DNA from 3 places in the Amaricoccus sp. B4 genome. Region 2 is predicted to be linked to each of the others. Evidence: riboswitches for the same ligand, from Rfam matches in the RefSeq annotation. Region 2 holds a riboswitch; each other region holds the start of a gene.

Region 1 (5,143 bases), 930 kb from region 2:
GAGCGGCGGCGCGGCAGGTTTCCCGCGCTGCGGCAGATTTCGCCGCATTTGCCGCAGCTCGGGGTTTGCGCCGCGGCGCGCCAGCCCCTAGTCTGGCCCCGACCGGCGGGAGACCCACCCCGCCCCCTGCCGGCCCCGGACTGAAAGGCAAGGCCCCCGGCCCCAACGCGCGACCGCGCCCGGAGAGACACGAGATACATGAAGCCCATCGTCACCCTGACGCTGAACCCGTGCGTCGACGGCTCCTGCGAGACCGAGACCGTGCATCCCACCCACAAGATCCGCACCAGCGGCGAGCGCTATGATCCCGGCGGCGGCGGCATCAACGTCGCCCGTGTCATCGCCGAGCTGGGCGGCGCGACGATCCCGATCTATTTCAGCGGCGGCTCGACCGGGGCGCTGCTCGACCAGCTGCTCTCGGGCCTGCCCTTCGAGGCGCACCCGATCCACATCGCCGACCAGACCCGGATCAGCCACGCGGTATACGAGCGCGCCACCGGGCTCGAATACCGCTTCACCCCGGACGGGCCGCGGGTGACGGATGCCGAATGGGCCACCTGCCTCGACGTGATCCGGGGGCTCGATTTCGACTATATCGTCGCGAGCGGCTCCTGCCCGAAGGGGCTGCCGCTCACCTGCTACTGCGAGATCTCCGAGATCGCGCGGCAGAAGGGCGCGCGCTTCGTGCTCGACACCTCGGGCGCGGTCTTCCGCACCACGGTGGCCGCGGGCGGGATCCATCTCGCCAAGCCCAGCCTCGGCGAGCTGCGCGCGCTGCTTGGCCGGCCGCTCGACACCGCCGAGGAGATCGAGGCGGCAGCGCTCGAACTCACGGCCACCGGCAAGGTCGAGTATCTCGCGGTGACCATGGGGCATGACGGCGCGCTGCTCGCGGGCGGCGGCGAGACCTGGTGGCTGCTGCCGCCGGAGGTCAAGGTGACGAGCGCCGTCGGCGCCGGCGACAGCTTTCTCGGCGCGATGCTCTGGGCGCTGTCGCAGGGCCGCGCGCCGGAGGATGCCTTCACCCTCGGCGTCGCGGCCGGCGCCGCGGCGGTCATAACGCCGGGCACCGAGCTCTGCCGCGCGGCGGACATCAACCGCTTCTACGCGCAGCTTCGCGCAAGCCCGGACCGCACGCGGCCCGTGGCCTATTCGATCTCCGGCTGAGGCCGGAGACGGCGGCGCGCCTCAGGCGGGCGCGCCGGCAACCTCGTAGCCTTCCGCCGCGATCGCCGCGGCCACCGCCTCGCGCGCCGCGCCGGTCTCGACGCTGACCCGGCCGGCGGGGCGATCGATCACCACCTCGGCGCCGGGGTCGAGCGCGAGCACCGCCTTGCGGACCGCCGCCTCGCAATGGCCGCAGGTCATGCCCTTCACCTGAAATTCCGTCATTGCTCCGATTCCCTTTCGCAACTGGATCTCCCGCCGGTCTGCACCCTTCCACCATGGGAAGGTCAAGCCCCCCCGGCGCGGGCGGGATGCGGCGGCCGGGCGACGGGGCGGCAAGAGGCCGCTTGACAATGCCGCGCATCCGGCCGCATCTGCGCCTGCTGGTTCCTGTCCCAGGACAGGCGAAGAGGGAATGCGACAGGGGATCTTTTCCCGAAGCGCAGCCGCCCCCGCGACCGTGACCGGAGAGGCGCTCCGATGCCACTGGCCCGATGGGCCGGGAAGGTGGAGCCGCCGCAGGGCCCGAAAGGGCCCCGACTCCGCAAGCCGGGAGACCTGCCAGCACGAAGGACCATGATGCGGACGGGGTGATCCGCGACCGGCCTGGCACGGTGCCCCACCGCTTTGCCCGAGCTGCCGCCTCTCCCCGTTTCGCGCGAGCGAGGGGAATGCGCTTGTGACTGGCACGACGAAAGACCCGGACGACTCCGAAGCCCCGGCCGCGGCGGCCGTGACGCTGGCCGTCTGCACCACCTGCCGCGCGGGCCTGCCCGTGCCGGAGGACGGGCTCGTGCCCGGCGCACGGATGTTTGCCGCGCTTTCGGCGGCGGACCTGCCCGAGGGCGTGCGGCTCCGCGGCGTCGAATGCCTCTCGGCCTGCGCGCGCGGCTGTGCGCTTGCGCTCTGTGCCGACGGGCGCTGGACCTATGTCTACGGCGATCTCGACCCGGAGGCGGATGTCGGCGCCATTCTCGAGGGCGCGGCCGCCTATGCCGCCGCCCCCGACGGCATCGTGCCCTGGCGCGCGCGCCCCGTCATCTTCCGCAAGCAGTCGATCGCCCGTATCCCGCCCCTGGAGACCTGAGCCCCATGTCCACGCTCGAAAAGACCCCCGTCACCGTCATCACCGGCTTTCTCGGAGCGGGCAAGACCACGCTCATCCGCCATCTGATGGCCAATCCGGAGGGGCGCCGGCTCGCCGTTGTCGTCAACGAATTCGGCACGGCCGGCGTCGATGGCGACATCCTGCGGAGCTGCGCCGATGCCGCCTGCCCGGCCGAGAACATCGTCGAGCTGGCCAACGGCTGCATCTGCTGCACCGTGGCCGACGATTTCATCCCGACGATCGAGGCGCTGATGGCGCTGCCGCAGCGGCCCGATCACATCCTGATCGAGACCTCGGGTCTTGCGCTGCCGAAGCCGCTCCTGAAGGCCTTCGACTGGCCGGCGATCCGCTCGCGCATCACCGTCGACGGGGTGATCGCGGTGGCCGATGCCGAGGCGGTGGCGGCGGGCCGCTTCGCGCCCGATCCGGCGGCGGTCGATGCCCAGCGCGCGGCGGACGAGAGCATCGACCACGAGACGCCGCTCTCGGAGGTCTTCGAGGACCAGATCGCCTGCGCCGATATCGTGCTGCTCTCCAAGGCCGATCTCGCCGGGCCAGCGGGGCTCGCCGCGGCGGAGGCCGCGATCCGGGCCGAGCTCGGCCGCGCCCTGCCCGTTCTCGCGATGGAGGAGGGCCGGATCGACGCGCGCGTGATCCTCGGGCTCGGCGCGGCGGCGGAGGACGATCTCGCCGCGCGGCCCTCGCATCACGACGGCGCGGAGGATCACGAGCATGACGATTTCGACTCCGTCGTCATCGACGTGGCCGAGATCGCCGACCCCGAGGCGATTGCCGAGGCGGTGCGTGATCTCGCCCGGAGCCGCAACATCCTGCGGGTGAAGGGCCATGTCGCGGTCGCGGGCAAGCCGATGCGGCTCCTGGTGCAGGCGGTGGGCGCGCGGGTGCGGACCCAGTACGACCGGCCCTGGGGCACGGCGGCGCGACAGGGCCGGCTCGTGGTGATCGCCGAGCACGACGACATCGACGCGGCCGCGATCCGGGCCGATCTCGACCGCGCGCTCGGCGCCGTCGCCGCGGAGTAAGGCAGACGCTCCGATGCACGTCATCTTCCGCGAGAGCCACGGGCTCGAGGATGCAGCGGCGCCGCAGGATCTCGGCCAGGATCCGGCCGAGCTCGTGGTGCTGTCCTTCTCCGACAGCGATCTCGGCGCCTTTGCCGCCGGGTGGCGGCGCGCGGCCGGGAGCCTGCCGGAGCTGAGGCTCGCCAATCTCGCGGCGCTGCGTCATCCGCTCTCGGTCGATACCTATCTCGAGCGGACGGTTGCGGGCGCGCGCGGCGTGCTGGTGCGGCTGATCGGCGGCGAGCCCTACTGGTCCTACGGGCTGCTCCAGCTTCAGGATCTGGCGCGGCGGCGGGGGATCGCGCTCGCGGTGCTGCCCGGTGACGGGCGGGACGATGCGCGGCTCGATGCGCTCTCGACCCTGCCGGTCGCGACGCTGCGCCGCCTGTCGCATCTTTGCGAGGCGGGGGGCGCGGTGGCGGCCCAGGCGGCCCTCGCCCAGCTCGCGCTCGCCGCCGGGCTCTATGCCGGGCCGGTGGCCGGGGCGAAGGCGCTGCCGCCGGCGGGGGAATACCGCCCCGGCACGGGCGTCGTTCCCGCCGGGGCGCCTGCGGCCGGGCGGCCCGGGCGGCCGGTGGTGCCGGTCGTCTTCTACCGCGCCTATCTCGCGGCGGCCGACATGGAGGCGGTGGATGCGCTGATCGCGGCGCTCGAGGCCGAGGGCTTCGATGCGCCCGGCCTCTTTGCCCCCTCGCTCAAGGCGCCCGAGGCGGCGGCGTGGCTGCGCGGGCGGCTGGCGGAGCTCGGGCCCGCGGCGATCCTCAACACCACGGCCTTCTCCGCGCGCGGGGCCGATGGCGCGCCCTCGCCGCTCGAGGCCGGCGACTGCCCGGTGTTCCAGACCGCCTTCGCCACCTCGGAGCGTGCGGCCTGGGAGGCGGGCGCGCGCGGGCTCTCGCCCGCCGATCTCGCGATGCATGTGGTGCTGCCGGAGGTGGACGGGCGGATCTTCGCGGGCGTTGCGAGCTTCAAGGCGCGGGCGGCGCGCGATCCGGTGCTGCAGTTCGCGCCCCTGCGGCATGCCCCCGATCGGGCCCGTGTCGCGGCGATCGCCGGGCGGATCGCGGCCTGGCACCGGCTCGGGGCGGCGGCGCCGGCCGCGCGGCGGCTCGCGCTCGTGCTCTCGACCTATCCCGGCAAGGCGCATCAGATGGCCCATGCGGTGGGGCTCGACGCGCTTGCCTCGGCCGAGGCGCTGATCGGTGATCTCGCGGCGGCGGGCCATGCCACCGCCCCCGGCGCGCCGCTGGCCGACGCGCTCGGGACGGGCGAGATCGCCTGGCCGCTCGCGGAGTACCGCGCGGCGCTCGAGACCCTCCTGCCCGCGCCGCTTCGGGAGGCGCTCGATCTGGCCTGGGGCCCGGCGGAGGCAGACCCGGCGGTCGCGCGCGGCGCCTTCCGGTTCCGCGCGGTGCGCCGCGGCGCCGTGCTCGTCGCGCTCCAGCCCGAGCGGGCGGGGGCCGCGGACCGGGCGGAGAGCTATCACGATCTCTCCCGCGTGCCGCGGCACGGCTATGTCGCCTTCCACCTCTGGTTGCGGGCGGCGGAGCGGGTGGATGCGCTCCTCCACATGGGCGCGCATGGCACGCTCGAATGGCTGCCGGGCAAGGCGGCGGCGCTTTCGGAGCGCTGCTGGCCCGAGGCGCTGCTCGGGCCGCTGCCGGTGATCTATCCCTTCATCGTCAACGACCCCGGAGAGGCGGCGCAGGCCAAGCGGCGGCTCGGCGCGGTGACGCTCGGGCATCTGCCGCCGCCGCAGGTTCAGGGCGGGCTGAGCGACGGTCTC
Region 2 (5,143 bases):
AGGTCCCCAGCCCGATCATACCGAATTTCCACAGGTTGCCGTAGGTCCCGGTATGTGAGTCCAGATAACTGATCGCGATCTGTAGCCTGTCTGCCAATGCGATCAGCTTCTCCTTGAGGATCGCGGCGTCCTGCTCTGACAAATCGGGCGCGCTGCCAACTGGAAGGCGTGCGTGCAGATTTTCGACTACGACCAGTGTCTCCCGGAGGAAGTTCAGTCGGGCGTTATACTCGGATAGCTTCTCTGCATCGTTGGGGACCGGCACCATAAGATGCGCAGCGATTTCCCGCTGGATCTGCTCCACCATGTATTGCGCGAGGCTTGAGGCTTCGCTGTAGGTCCCCGTCAGGGATTGGCGTATTTCTGCGGTGCTCCGCGCACGGACGGCCACCACCAAGTTGGTAGATACCCCTCTAGTGGCGGGAAGATGCGGATCTTGCCCTCTCGTTTCGATCTGCTCTTCAACCGAGAAGGCTTCCTCGATTGCCTGTCCTGGCATTTCCGGATCGGGCCAATGGGCCGGGTGGTGCAGGCCCTCGGGCAGGATGACACCAGTGTCGCCATCCATTTTGTCGAGCTGTTCCTGGATTAGCTCGATGGTGCTCTTTAAATCGGTATACTCCGGCACACCTGCATCGTTCGTGCCCATGCTGGAGTATACCGATTTCACGTTCGCCCCCCTGAGGTCCGCCCCCCAGAGGTCCGCCCCCCTGAGGTCCGCCCCCCAGAGGTCCGCCCCCCTGAGGTCCGCCCCCCAGAGGTTCGCTCCCCTGAGCTTCGCCCCCCTGAGCTTCGCCCCACTGAGGCCCGGCACGAAATCTTCCCGCTCGCGCCGTGCGTTCCACGCCTCGACGCCTTCGAGGAGCCATTCGAGGTGCTGGGGATTGGCCATGGGTGGGGCTCGGAATGGTGGCGTGATTGAATGCCCGGGGACTATGGCAGGTTGTGGCGCGGAAGCAAAAGGTTGCGTCGCTATTGGGGCCCGGAACAACATCGAAAAGGGCAAGCTGATCCCGCAACCTTCAACGACGCCTCTTCGTTGCTGCGAAAGGCGGCGCCATCCGGGGGTGCCGTCGTATTCCACTGTTTTTGCGAAGATGTTCCGGGATTATTTTACGTAAGGATTTTGTGCAATCTGCCCAGGGGAAAGTGAGGGCCAGTGATGGCAGCCCCTTTCACCCCAGCTCGAAGCTCGCGACGCCGAAGGTTCGGGAGGGGTCTTCGGGCGGCGGGGGCCCGAGCCACATGCGGGCGGTCTCGAAGCCCGGTGTGAGGCCGAAGTCCCAGGCGAGCGCGGTTGCGGCCACGTTGGGTTCGGGGACGTCGAGGATGACGGGGCCGTCGCCTGCGTGGCGGGCAAGCGCGGTGAAGAGGGCGCGGGCCTCGCCGGGGCCGTCGGCGAAGAGCGGCCCGATCTTGCTGCCCTCGAGGCAGGCGCGCAGCACGCCGTAGCCGCGGATCCGGGCGCCGCGCAGGAGGACAAGCGCCGTTCGATGGGGGGAGGGGGCGAGCCAGGCGCGGAGATAGGCCGGACGCGCGTAACCGGCGATCGCCGCGTCATATGCGATCACCGCCGCGACGAGATCGGGTGTGATCGGCCGGATGCCCTCGGCGATGGGGTCCGGTGCCGGTGCCGGGCCGCTGAAGCGGATGTTGCGGTGGGAGAGGGCGAAGCCCGAGCGGCGGTAGTTCGTCTGTTGCGCCACCACCCCGTCGAGGCCGATGGAGGCGCCCGCGCGCCGCGCGATCCCGGCTTGCCAGAGCGCGAGCCCGTGGCCCTGTCCGCGCCATTCGGGGCGGCAGATGTAGAGGCCGAGAAAGCCCACCTCCGGCGCGTGGCGCACGACGGAGATCGCCGCCACCGGTTCGCCCCCGATCTCCCCGATCAGGAAGCCCTCGGGGTCGCTTGCGAAGAAGGTGCGGGCATCGTCGCGGCCGGGATTCCAGCCCTCGAGCGCGGCCCAGTCGAGGACACGGCCGAGATCGGCTTCGGTCATGGTTCGGATCGTCAGCATCGGAGCCTCCCGCAGACTGCCCGGCGATCATAGCGCGTCTGGCGGCAGGATGCAGGTGGGGGAGGCGCCGCCCCCAAATGGGCGGGGGCGGCGCGGGACGCGTCAGGCGGTGTGGACGCGGGTCTGGACGAGCCGCGAATGCGACAGGCCGTGGAGCGCCTTGGCGGCCGCGAGCACGCCGAGATCGGCCAGCGGCTCGATCAGGATCACACTCATGTAGGCGGCGCCAAAGCTCGCGATGGCCGCGAGGTTCGAGGCTTCCAGGCCGTGGCCGTAGAGCGCCCAGAACCCGACCCAGAGCACTACGCCGCCCTGATAGGTGACGGAAAGGGCAAGCGCCTCGCGATACTTGAGGTCGACATAGGGTGTGCCGTTGGCGATGAGCCGGTGCGCGACGGCCCGTACAGCCAGCAGCGGCACGATGAGCGTCGTCACGTTCATGCCGTATTGCGGCAGGTCGAACGGGGCGAAGAACAGGCCCTGGATCAGCAGGCCGAGGGCAAGGCCGAGCGCGGCGGGCGCGGCGCCGAAAATCAGGAAGAGTGTCGATCCGAAGATCAAATGCACTTCCGAAACGCCGACCGGGAAATGCGGCAGGATCTCGAAGAAGGCGAAGACGAGGCCGGCGGAAACCGCCGTGCGCAGCGCCAGTGCGCCCAGGCCTTCGCTGCGGGCTTCGGCGATGGCGTGCCGGATGACCCAGGCGCCAGCCCCTGTGGCGGTCGCGTAGGAGAGCGCAAGTTTGGCGCCGGTCACCACGCCGGGTTCGATATGCATCTGATTGTCCTTTCCGTGCGCCGCATACACCCCGTGCAGCGGCCTGGATTGCGCAAGAGGACGGACGAGGGCAGGGACAGGGCAGTGACGCCCGGCCGGACGCGCCCCGCGCCGCCAGTTCGAACGCCATCGGGCCGGTCTCCGGGCTTGCGAGCGGCGTTTCCGCCGGGCGGTCCGCCTTCCCATGCCCGACCGGGCACAGTGGCATCATGAACCGCCGCCTCTCGCCTACCGTTGCGGGGGCAGCGCCGGAGTCGGGCGCGAGATTTTCCGCGCCCTGGACCGGCTTCCCGTTTCACCCTCGTGCCGCAGCATGATTGCCGCGCCACTTGGGCACCGTCAGGCGCAGTCAGCATAGCGTGGCGCGAGGGCGGATGGAAGTGGAGCCGTGGCGATCCAGCACCGGCGGAGCTTTGCCGGGCACGTCGGCGTGACGGCTCGTGAGGCCGGGCCGGACTTGACGGGCAGGGGGGTCGCCCCCAACCTTTTCCACGACGGCCGTTGATCGAGGTTTCACCGGCAGGCCCGGCTCCGCAACCATCTTGCAAGCATTGGTTGTATATAGGGCTGGAATGAAACCTTGAGATGCGGCAATATTGCAGTGCAAGACAATGCTCGGGAGGTCCGGGGCATTTCATCATGGCGCCGACGCGGCGTGCCTACGATCCTGAACCCGTTCGAGGTACTGAATTGTTGGACATCTTTCTTTCGGCACCTTTCGCGCATCCGGACATTCTGGATGTTCTCTTCGATGATGACACGGCGCCGGTTTCGCTGCGGCGCGCCACGCTCCCCGATCACGTTCTTGTCGAGGACAGGTCTGGCATGGCGCTCAGCCTGCTCCGGCGGGAGGGCGGCCTTACGGAGGGTGTGATCGTCACGGCGGAGGCCGCGGCGGCGGCGCGTGTGACCTTCGTGATGGCGGCCTTCGGTGCCGAGACGGCGGAGGTTCCCGTCGATGGCGCGGATGGCCCCGCAGTGGTCCTGGCCCATGTCCGGGAGAAGGCGCCTTCAGGCCCCTCGCGCATCGCCGAGCCGCGCAACTGGACCGGCGAACGGCAGATGCTGCTCCATGAGATCGTTCGCGAGATCGCCGGGCATATCGGGGAACGGCGGCCGGGCGAGATGCCCGCTCTGCTGCATGGGATCTGTTTCCGCGCGCTCGCGCGTGTCCGCGGCCGGAGCACCGATCTGCCGGCCGTTCTGCGCCGCTCACCGCGACCCGGGGATGTCGAAGTTCTCGGCCTTCAGAGCGGGTATGCGAAGTATTTCGGCGTCGAGGAGCATGTGGTGAGCCACCGGCGCTTCGATGGCGGTGCCTCCGGCCCGATCGAACGGGCGGTGATGGTCAGCGGCGACGGTGTGACGGTCGTGCCCTACGATCCGGTGCAGGGCACGGTGCTGCTCATCGAGCAGTTCCGCCCGGGGCCGCATGCGCGGCGCGATACCAACCCCTGGCTGCTCGAGCCCATTGCCGGGCGTTGCGACAAGCTCGAGCCGCTCGATGAATCGGTGCGGCGCGAGGCGCGCGAGGAGGCCGGGCTCGAGCTCGGCCGGCTCGTGCAGCTGCCGGGGTACTACTCCACCCCCGGTGTCTGTGCGGAGTTCCTGACCCCCTTCATCGCGGAGGCTGATCTTTCCCGCGCAGGCGGGGTGCACGGACTTGCCGAGGAGGGCGAGGATATCCGTTCGATCGTCGTGCCGCTCGAGGTCGCGATGGAGGCGGTCGCCTCGGGAGAGATCAATGTCGGCCCGCTCATCCTTTCGCTGCTCTGGCTCGATGCCAACCGCAGCCAGCTTGTCCGTGACTGGGGGGCTTCGAGCGCGGCTTGATGGAGCCGGGCGATCGGTCTAATCAGGGCCACCGGGATCGCCCGTCTTCTTCGTCGCGTATCGGAGTGTGCTATGAGACTTGTCAGGGATCTGCCAGAGGCCGTGGGGAACACGCCGCTGATCCGGCTGCGCCGGGCGTCCGAAGAAACCGGCTGCGAGATCCTCGGCAAGGCGGAGTTCATGAACCCCGGCCAGTCGGTCAAGGACCGGGCGGCACTCTACATCATCCGGGATGCCGAGGCGCGCGGCACGCTGAAACCCGGCGGGACGATCGTCGAGGGTACCGCCGGGAACACCGGCATCGGGCTTGCGCTGGTCGGCTCGGCACTGGGCTATCGCACGGTGATCGTCATTCCCGAGACGCAGGCGCAGGAAAAGAAGGACATGCTGCGCATTGCGGGCGCCGAGCTTGTGGAAGTGCCCGCGGCGCCTTACCGGAACCCCAACAACTACGTCCGGTATTCGGGCCGTCTGGCGGAGGCGCTCGCGGCGCAGGATCCGAAGGGCGCGGTGTGGGC
Region 3 (5,143 bases), 1.7 Mb from region 2:
CGGCGAGCGGATTCCTGAGATAGCCCTGAAGCGTCGCGCCGGAGGCGCCGAGCCCGGCACCGATCAGGAGCGCGAGGAGCGCGCGGGGGAGCCGGATCTCGCGCATCACCAGCGCGATGGCATCGCCCTGGCCAGAGAGGAGCGCGCGCAGGCTCTCCCCCATGCCGAACCCCGCCGGGCCGACGAGAAGGGAGCCGGCGAAGAGCGCTGCGGTCAGGAGGCCGAGGGCGGCGATCACCAGCCGGGTGCGGGCGGCGGCGGTCATGGTGCCTTCCGGGGCACGGAGGATGGGATGGGTGCGCGCTTCATTCGGGGCGTGCCGCGCGCAGGAGGCGGACTGCTTCGGCCGCGCGCGGCGTGGCGCAGACCCAGAGCTTGTCGGAAACCTGCGCCCGGTCCCGGGGCAGGTGGGCAAGCGCCGGGTGGCTCAGGATCTCCTGGGCGCGGGCGGGGCTCCCGTAGTCCTGGCCGGTGATGAGGAGATCGGGATGGGAGAGCGCAAGCAGCTCGAGGGGGAAGCGCGAGAGGCCTTGGCGGCCGTCTTCGGCGGCGATGTTGCTGTAGCCCGCGGCCTCGAGAACGGCGTCAGCGAGGGTGCCGGTTCCGGAGGTGTAGCCGTTGGCGTAGAAGATCGCGGCGCGCGGGCGCTCTGCGGGCAGGGGGGCCGCAAGCTCGGCATCCATCTCGGTGATCAGGCGTTCGGCGCGCTCCGGCGTGCCGAGCAGATCCCCCATGCGGCGGACGGCGGTGCGGATATCCCCGAAGCTTTCGCCGATCGGAAAGCTCTCGACGCGAATGCCGAGGCGACGGAGCATCGAGACGGTCTCTGCGGGGGAATACTCGCCGGCGAGCACGAGGTCGGGGGCGAGGAGATAGATCTCCTCGGCGCTGTTGTGATGCGTGGGATAGGCGCGGGCCTCCGCGGCCATGGCGGAGGAGACAGGGTCGGCGGCAATGTCGCTCACCGCCACAAGCTGGCCGGGGCGGGCGAGCAGCATCGCGAGCTGATCGGTGCAGAGGTTCATCGAGACGACCCGGGCGGCCGGCGCGGCGCGGAGCGGCGCTGCTGCCAGCACGAGGCAGGCAAGGAGCGTCGCGAACCGCGCCATGGCGTGCATCAGAAGATGCCCCTGACGCCGAGGAAGACCGCCTGGTCGGAGGTGCCGTAGCCGCGCACGGTCTGGTATTCGGCGTCGAGCAGGTTCTCGACCCGGACATAGAGCTCGGCCGCATCGCTGATCGCATAGCCCGCGCGAGCGTTCACGATGAGGAAATCGTTGTGGAAGTTCGCGGTTTCGGCCGGGCCGGTGCTGTCGGTGTAATCGCCCGAGTAGCGGGCTTCGAGCCCGTAGGAGATGCGCTCCATCGCGGTGCCGTCGAGCGAGAGTGAGAGCGCGTGGCGCGGGATGCGGTCGCGATGCGCGCCATCGGCATCGGTGGCGTCGGTATAGGTATAGGCGCCCGAGAGGCTGAGGCTCGGGGCCAGTGCCCAGGAGGCGGAAAGCTCGACGCCGGAGCTCTTCGCCGTGCCGTCGCTCTGCACGTAGCGCCAGAGATCGTAGTCGTACTCGATAAGGTCATCGATCTCGAGCCAGAAGAGCGTCGCCGTCGCCTGGCCCCGGCCGTCGGCGAAGGCCTGTTCGATGCCGATATCGGCGCTGCGGCTGGTTTCGGGATCGAGGTTCGAGTCGCCGGCGAACGGGTCATAGAGCTCGTAGAGCGAGGGCGGGCGGAAGCCGGTTCCGAGGGAGGCGCGCAGCACGGTGGCGCTCGGCAGCAGGTAGGCCGCGGTCAGGCGGCCGGTGGTGTAGCTGCCGAACTCGGAATGGCTGTCGTTGCGGAGGGCGGCATTGACCGTGAGCGCGTTGGTCGGGGCCCAGTCGGCCTGGGCGAAGATGCCGGTGATCGAGCTGTCTTCGCGCGCGCCGTCACTCGGGGTGCTGGTCTCCTGCGACCAGTCGAGGCCGTATTGCAGGCCGACCGCCGCCCCAGCGTCATAAGTGCCGAGATATTCGGCGCGAACGCGGTTGCCGTCGGTCTTGTAGGGGTAGTCGTCGTGGAACTCGCGCTCGACATCGTAGTAGCTGATGGCGAGATGGTGGGTGAGGAGGCTCGCGGGCGGGGCGATGTCCAGCCCGGCGCGGGCACCCCACTGGTCGGATTCGGACCAGTAATCCGCATCGGCATAGGCCGGAAAGCTCATGTCGTAATCCGCCTTCTCGTGCTGCTGGAATGCGGAGGCGAAGATGGTCACCGTGTCGGAGGTCGCGTAGCGGCCGGTGAGGGCGAGGCGGGTGGTCTCGTAGCCGTCGCGCTCTGGATTGCCATCGTCGGCCTCGACGGCGGAGAACCCGTCGGTACGGTAGTGGGTGAGGTTGAGGGCGAATTCACCGCGCTCGTCGCGGCCGGCGAGGCCGAGCTCGCCGCGGAAGGTGTCGAAGCTGCCCCCCTCGAGGGTGTAGCGGGTCTCGAGCCCGTCCTTCGTTGGCCCGGCCGTCGAGATGTCGACAACGCCGGCGACGGCCTGGCCGCCGTAGAGCGCGGACTGGCTGCCGCGGAGCACCTCCATGCGGCCGATGCCGTCGGTGCCGAGGCCGGTGAGCGACGAGGCGACCTGGGGACCGGTCGGATCGGAAATCTCGATCCCGTCGACATAGACGCGCACATACTGCTGCGGTGCGCCGCGGATGGCAAAGCCCGAGGTGGCGCCCGCCGGACCTGCCTGGCTGGTGGTGACGCCGGGCATGGAGGTGAGCTGCTGGAGCACGAAAGGGCGATCGTCGGCGGCGATCTCCGCCTCATCGCGGACGGAGACTGCGGCGCCGGACCGGTCGGCGGGCGTGGCCGTGCGGTTGGGGGTGATGACGATTTCGTCGAGCTCGATCACATCGCCGTCGTCCGCGGCGGCAACCGGACCGGCGGCAAGCGCGGTGGTGGCAAACAGGGCCGCGATCGCGGTCCGGGCGGGTCTATGATGCGGTGCCGTCACTGGCATGTGCGTTCCCTCTGGCCTCGGGGCCTTATCAGGGCGCCCGCTGGAATGTGCGTCCGCTGCCGTCGGGTATGACCCCTCCGCAACGGACCTTGATCCGGATCACCGCTGCGGGGAGCCGCACCTGCACGCGCCCCGCGTGGAGGTTGGGTGACATATCCGGGCAGGTCTCCTGGCTTGCGGGTCGTGGCCCCCTGCGCCCGACCTTCCCGGATTGCTCCAGTGGCCGAATTCCTGGGCGCGGGACTCACCGCTTACAGTTGCGGGGGCAGCTGCGGCTCTGGGGCCTTTCCCCGCACCGCATTCCCTCTTGGCCCACCCCGGAGGGCAGGCACCCGAATTCGTGCCTTTTCCCGTGCGGCCGGTCTTCTGTCAAGATGGCACGCCTCCTGGAGCGGGGAGCGTTGCGTGAGGGCGGGAGCGCCAGCGTATGCCGAAATCCGGTGGACTTTCACGGGCCGCTTCGGTAGCGATCGCCGGGCGTGCGGACGTGGCGAAACTGGCAGACGCGGCAGACTTCAATTGGAGTGCCCGGGCGGGAAACCCCCGGTGCAGAACCGCTCAAAGTCGGGGAAAGCTAACGGGTTGGGAGGCTGGCGCGCCCGCTCTCCCGGCCCCATGCCAATCCCGAGCCAAGCTCTCCTTCGGGGGAGAAGGTGTAGAGACTGGACGGGCGGTGCCTAAGGCTGGAAAGGAGGCTTTCCGGCTATGGTGAAGGGACAGTCCAGACCACGAACGCCCCGGAGAGGGGCGGCTTCGAAAGTCGAAGTGGTACGAAAATCTGCTTCCCGTAAGGGAGTACGGGTTCGAGCCCCGTCGTCCGCACCAGGACGGCTGCGCCCAGCGCAGCCAACCTTTCGGCTTCGGTGTATCCCGGAAGCAGAAAAGGAGCTCCCGAGCGGCCGGAGCGGAAATGTCATCCCGACGCATTTTCAGAGCGTACATGCGTCGCGCCCCCGCGGACCCTCCATGGCATTGGGGCGCAGGGGCGGACGGGCGCATCCAGGGCGCGGGCGGCACCCGGGATGCGGAAGACCTGATTACCAGGTGTGGGTCGGCTCGATCGACGGAATGTCGATTTCGCACTTGAACTGAAGCAGGAAGCCGAGGCCCTGGGCAACGGCGGAATTCAGTTCGGTCGGCGTCAGCACGCTGTCGATATACTTGGTCTCGACGGCATAGTCGTAGGCCGTGCCGTCTTCGAAGCGCGGGTTGTACTTGTCGCGGCAGACCGAGGCCTGAAGGCCGAGCACTTCGGCTTCCGACTGCACGACTTCGGCGAGCTCGTTGATGCTGTACTTGCCGGGGCAGTTGTTGACGATGCGGTGCTGGCCCGCGGCGCCCGGATTATAGGCCAGGCTCTTCAGGATCTCGATGCAGTCCTCGAGCACCATGATGCCGGAGGTCTGCGTGCCGGAACCGTAAACGGTCATCGGCACCCCGGCGATCGCCTGGGTCACGAAGCGGTTCACCACCGTCCCGAAGATCTCGTCATAGTCGAAGCGGGTGCACAGGCGGTCGTCCTGAAGCGTCCGTTCGGTGGCTGCGCCGAAGACGGTCGACTGCATCACGTCGGAGATCTTGAGGTTCCACTTGCGGCAGGCGAGGCCCGCGAAGTTGCCGTCGTTGATCTTGGTGATGTGGTAGAAATCGTCGCTCGCGCGCGGGAAGGGCACCGGAACGGCGGATTCCTTGCCGTTGAGCGAGATCTTGGCGTTGCCTTCCGGGATATCGAGGCCCGGTTTGGCGTAGGCGCCGAAGCTGCCGAGCTTCACGAGATGGCAATCCGGAGCGTGCTCCTTCATGCCCCAGATCACGTTGAGGAAGCCGGCTTCGTTGTTGGTGATCGTTTCCACCGCTTCCTTGACGCCGAGCATCGAATAGGGCGCGGTGCGCTGATGCGCGAGGTGATAAACAACCTCGGGTTTGAACTCGGCAAAGAGCGCCATCACCTGATCGGAATTCGCACAATCGAGTTCGCGGAAGCTCAGGTTGGTCTGACCGGTGACCTCGCGGAAGGCGGCGAGACGCTCTTCCATGCTGCAGATCGGGGAAAGCGACTTCCCGCCGACCTTAGCCGAATTACGCCGGGTCAGGAAATTGTCGACTATCAAAATTTCCTTGTTGGGAAAGGAGTTTGCCAACTCCAAT

The links. A riboswitch is a leader RNA that binds a small molecule or an ion and turns the genes downstream of it on or off. The one in region 2 is predicted to bind cobalamin.
Region 1: another riboswitch for cobalamin. It lies ahead of ACF66B_RS18130 (DUF1636 family protein); the one in region 2 lies ahead of ACF66B_RS13680 (energy-coupling factor ABC transporter permease).
Region 3: another riboswitch for cobalamin. It lies ahead of ACF66B_RS03130 (TonB-dependent receptor); the one in region 2 lies ahead of ACF66B_RS13680 (energy-coupling factor ABC transporter permease).

The regions. Positions count from the first base shown of each region.
Region 1 covers NZ_CP171225.1:3,771,109-3,776,251, reverse strand. The annotation lists gene ACF66B_RS18140 (1-phosphofructokinase family hexose kinase) at 199-1,167, shown strand; gene ACF66B_RS18135 (heavy-metal-associated domain-containing protein) at 1,189-1,392, opposite strand; cobalamin riboswitch at 1,535-1,748, shown strand; gene ACF66B_RS18130 (DUF1636 family protein) at 1,847-2,254, shown strand; gene cobW (cobalamin biosynthesis protein CobW) at 2,260-3,318, shown strand; gene cobN (cobaltochelatase subunit CobN) at 3,332-5,143, shown strand, end outside.
Region 2 covers NZ_CP171225.1:2,839,261-2,844,403, forward strand. The annotation lists gene ACF66B_RS13670 (pentapeptide repeat-containing protein) at 1-892, opposite strand, end outside; gene ACF66B_RS13675 (GNAT family N-acetyltransferase) at 1,176-2,015, opposite strand; gene ACF66B_RS13680 (energy-coupling factor ABC transporter permease) at 2,118-2,792, opposite strand; cobalamin riboswitch at 2,907-3,148, opposite strand; gene ACF66B_RS13685 (NUDIX domain-containing protein) at 3,486-4,625, shown strand; gene ACF66B_RS13690 (cysteine synthase A) at 4,698-5,143, shown strand, end outside.
Region 3 covers NZ_CP171225.1:654,346-659,488, reverse strand. The annotation lists gene ACF66B_RS03140 (iron ABC transporter permease) at 1-265, opposite strand, end outside; gene ACF66B_RS03135 (ABC transporter substrate-binding protein) at 306-1,109, opposite strand; gene ACF66B_RS03130 (TonB-dependent receptor) at 1,118-2,995, opposite strand; cobalamin riboswitch at 3,137-3,346, opposite strand; gene ACF66B_RS03125 (NAD-dependent epimerase/dehydratase family protein) at 4,033-5,143, opposite strand, start outside.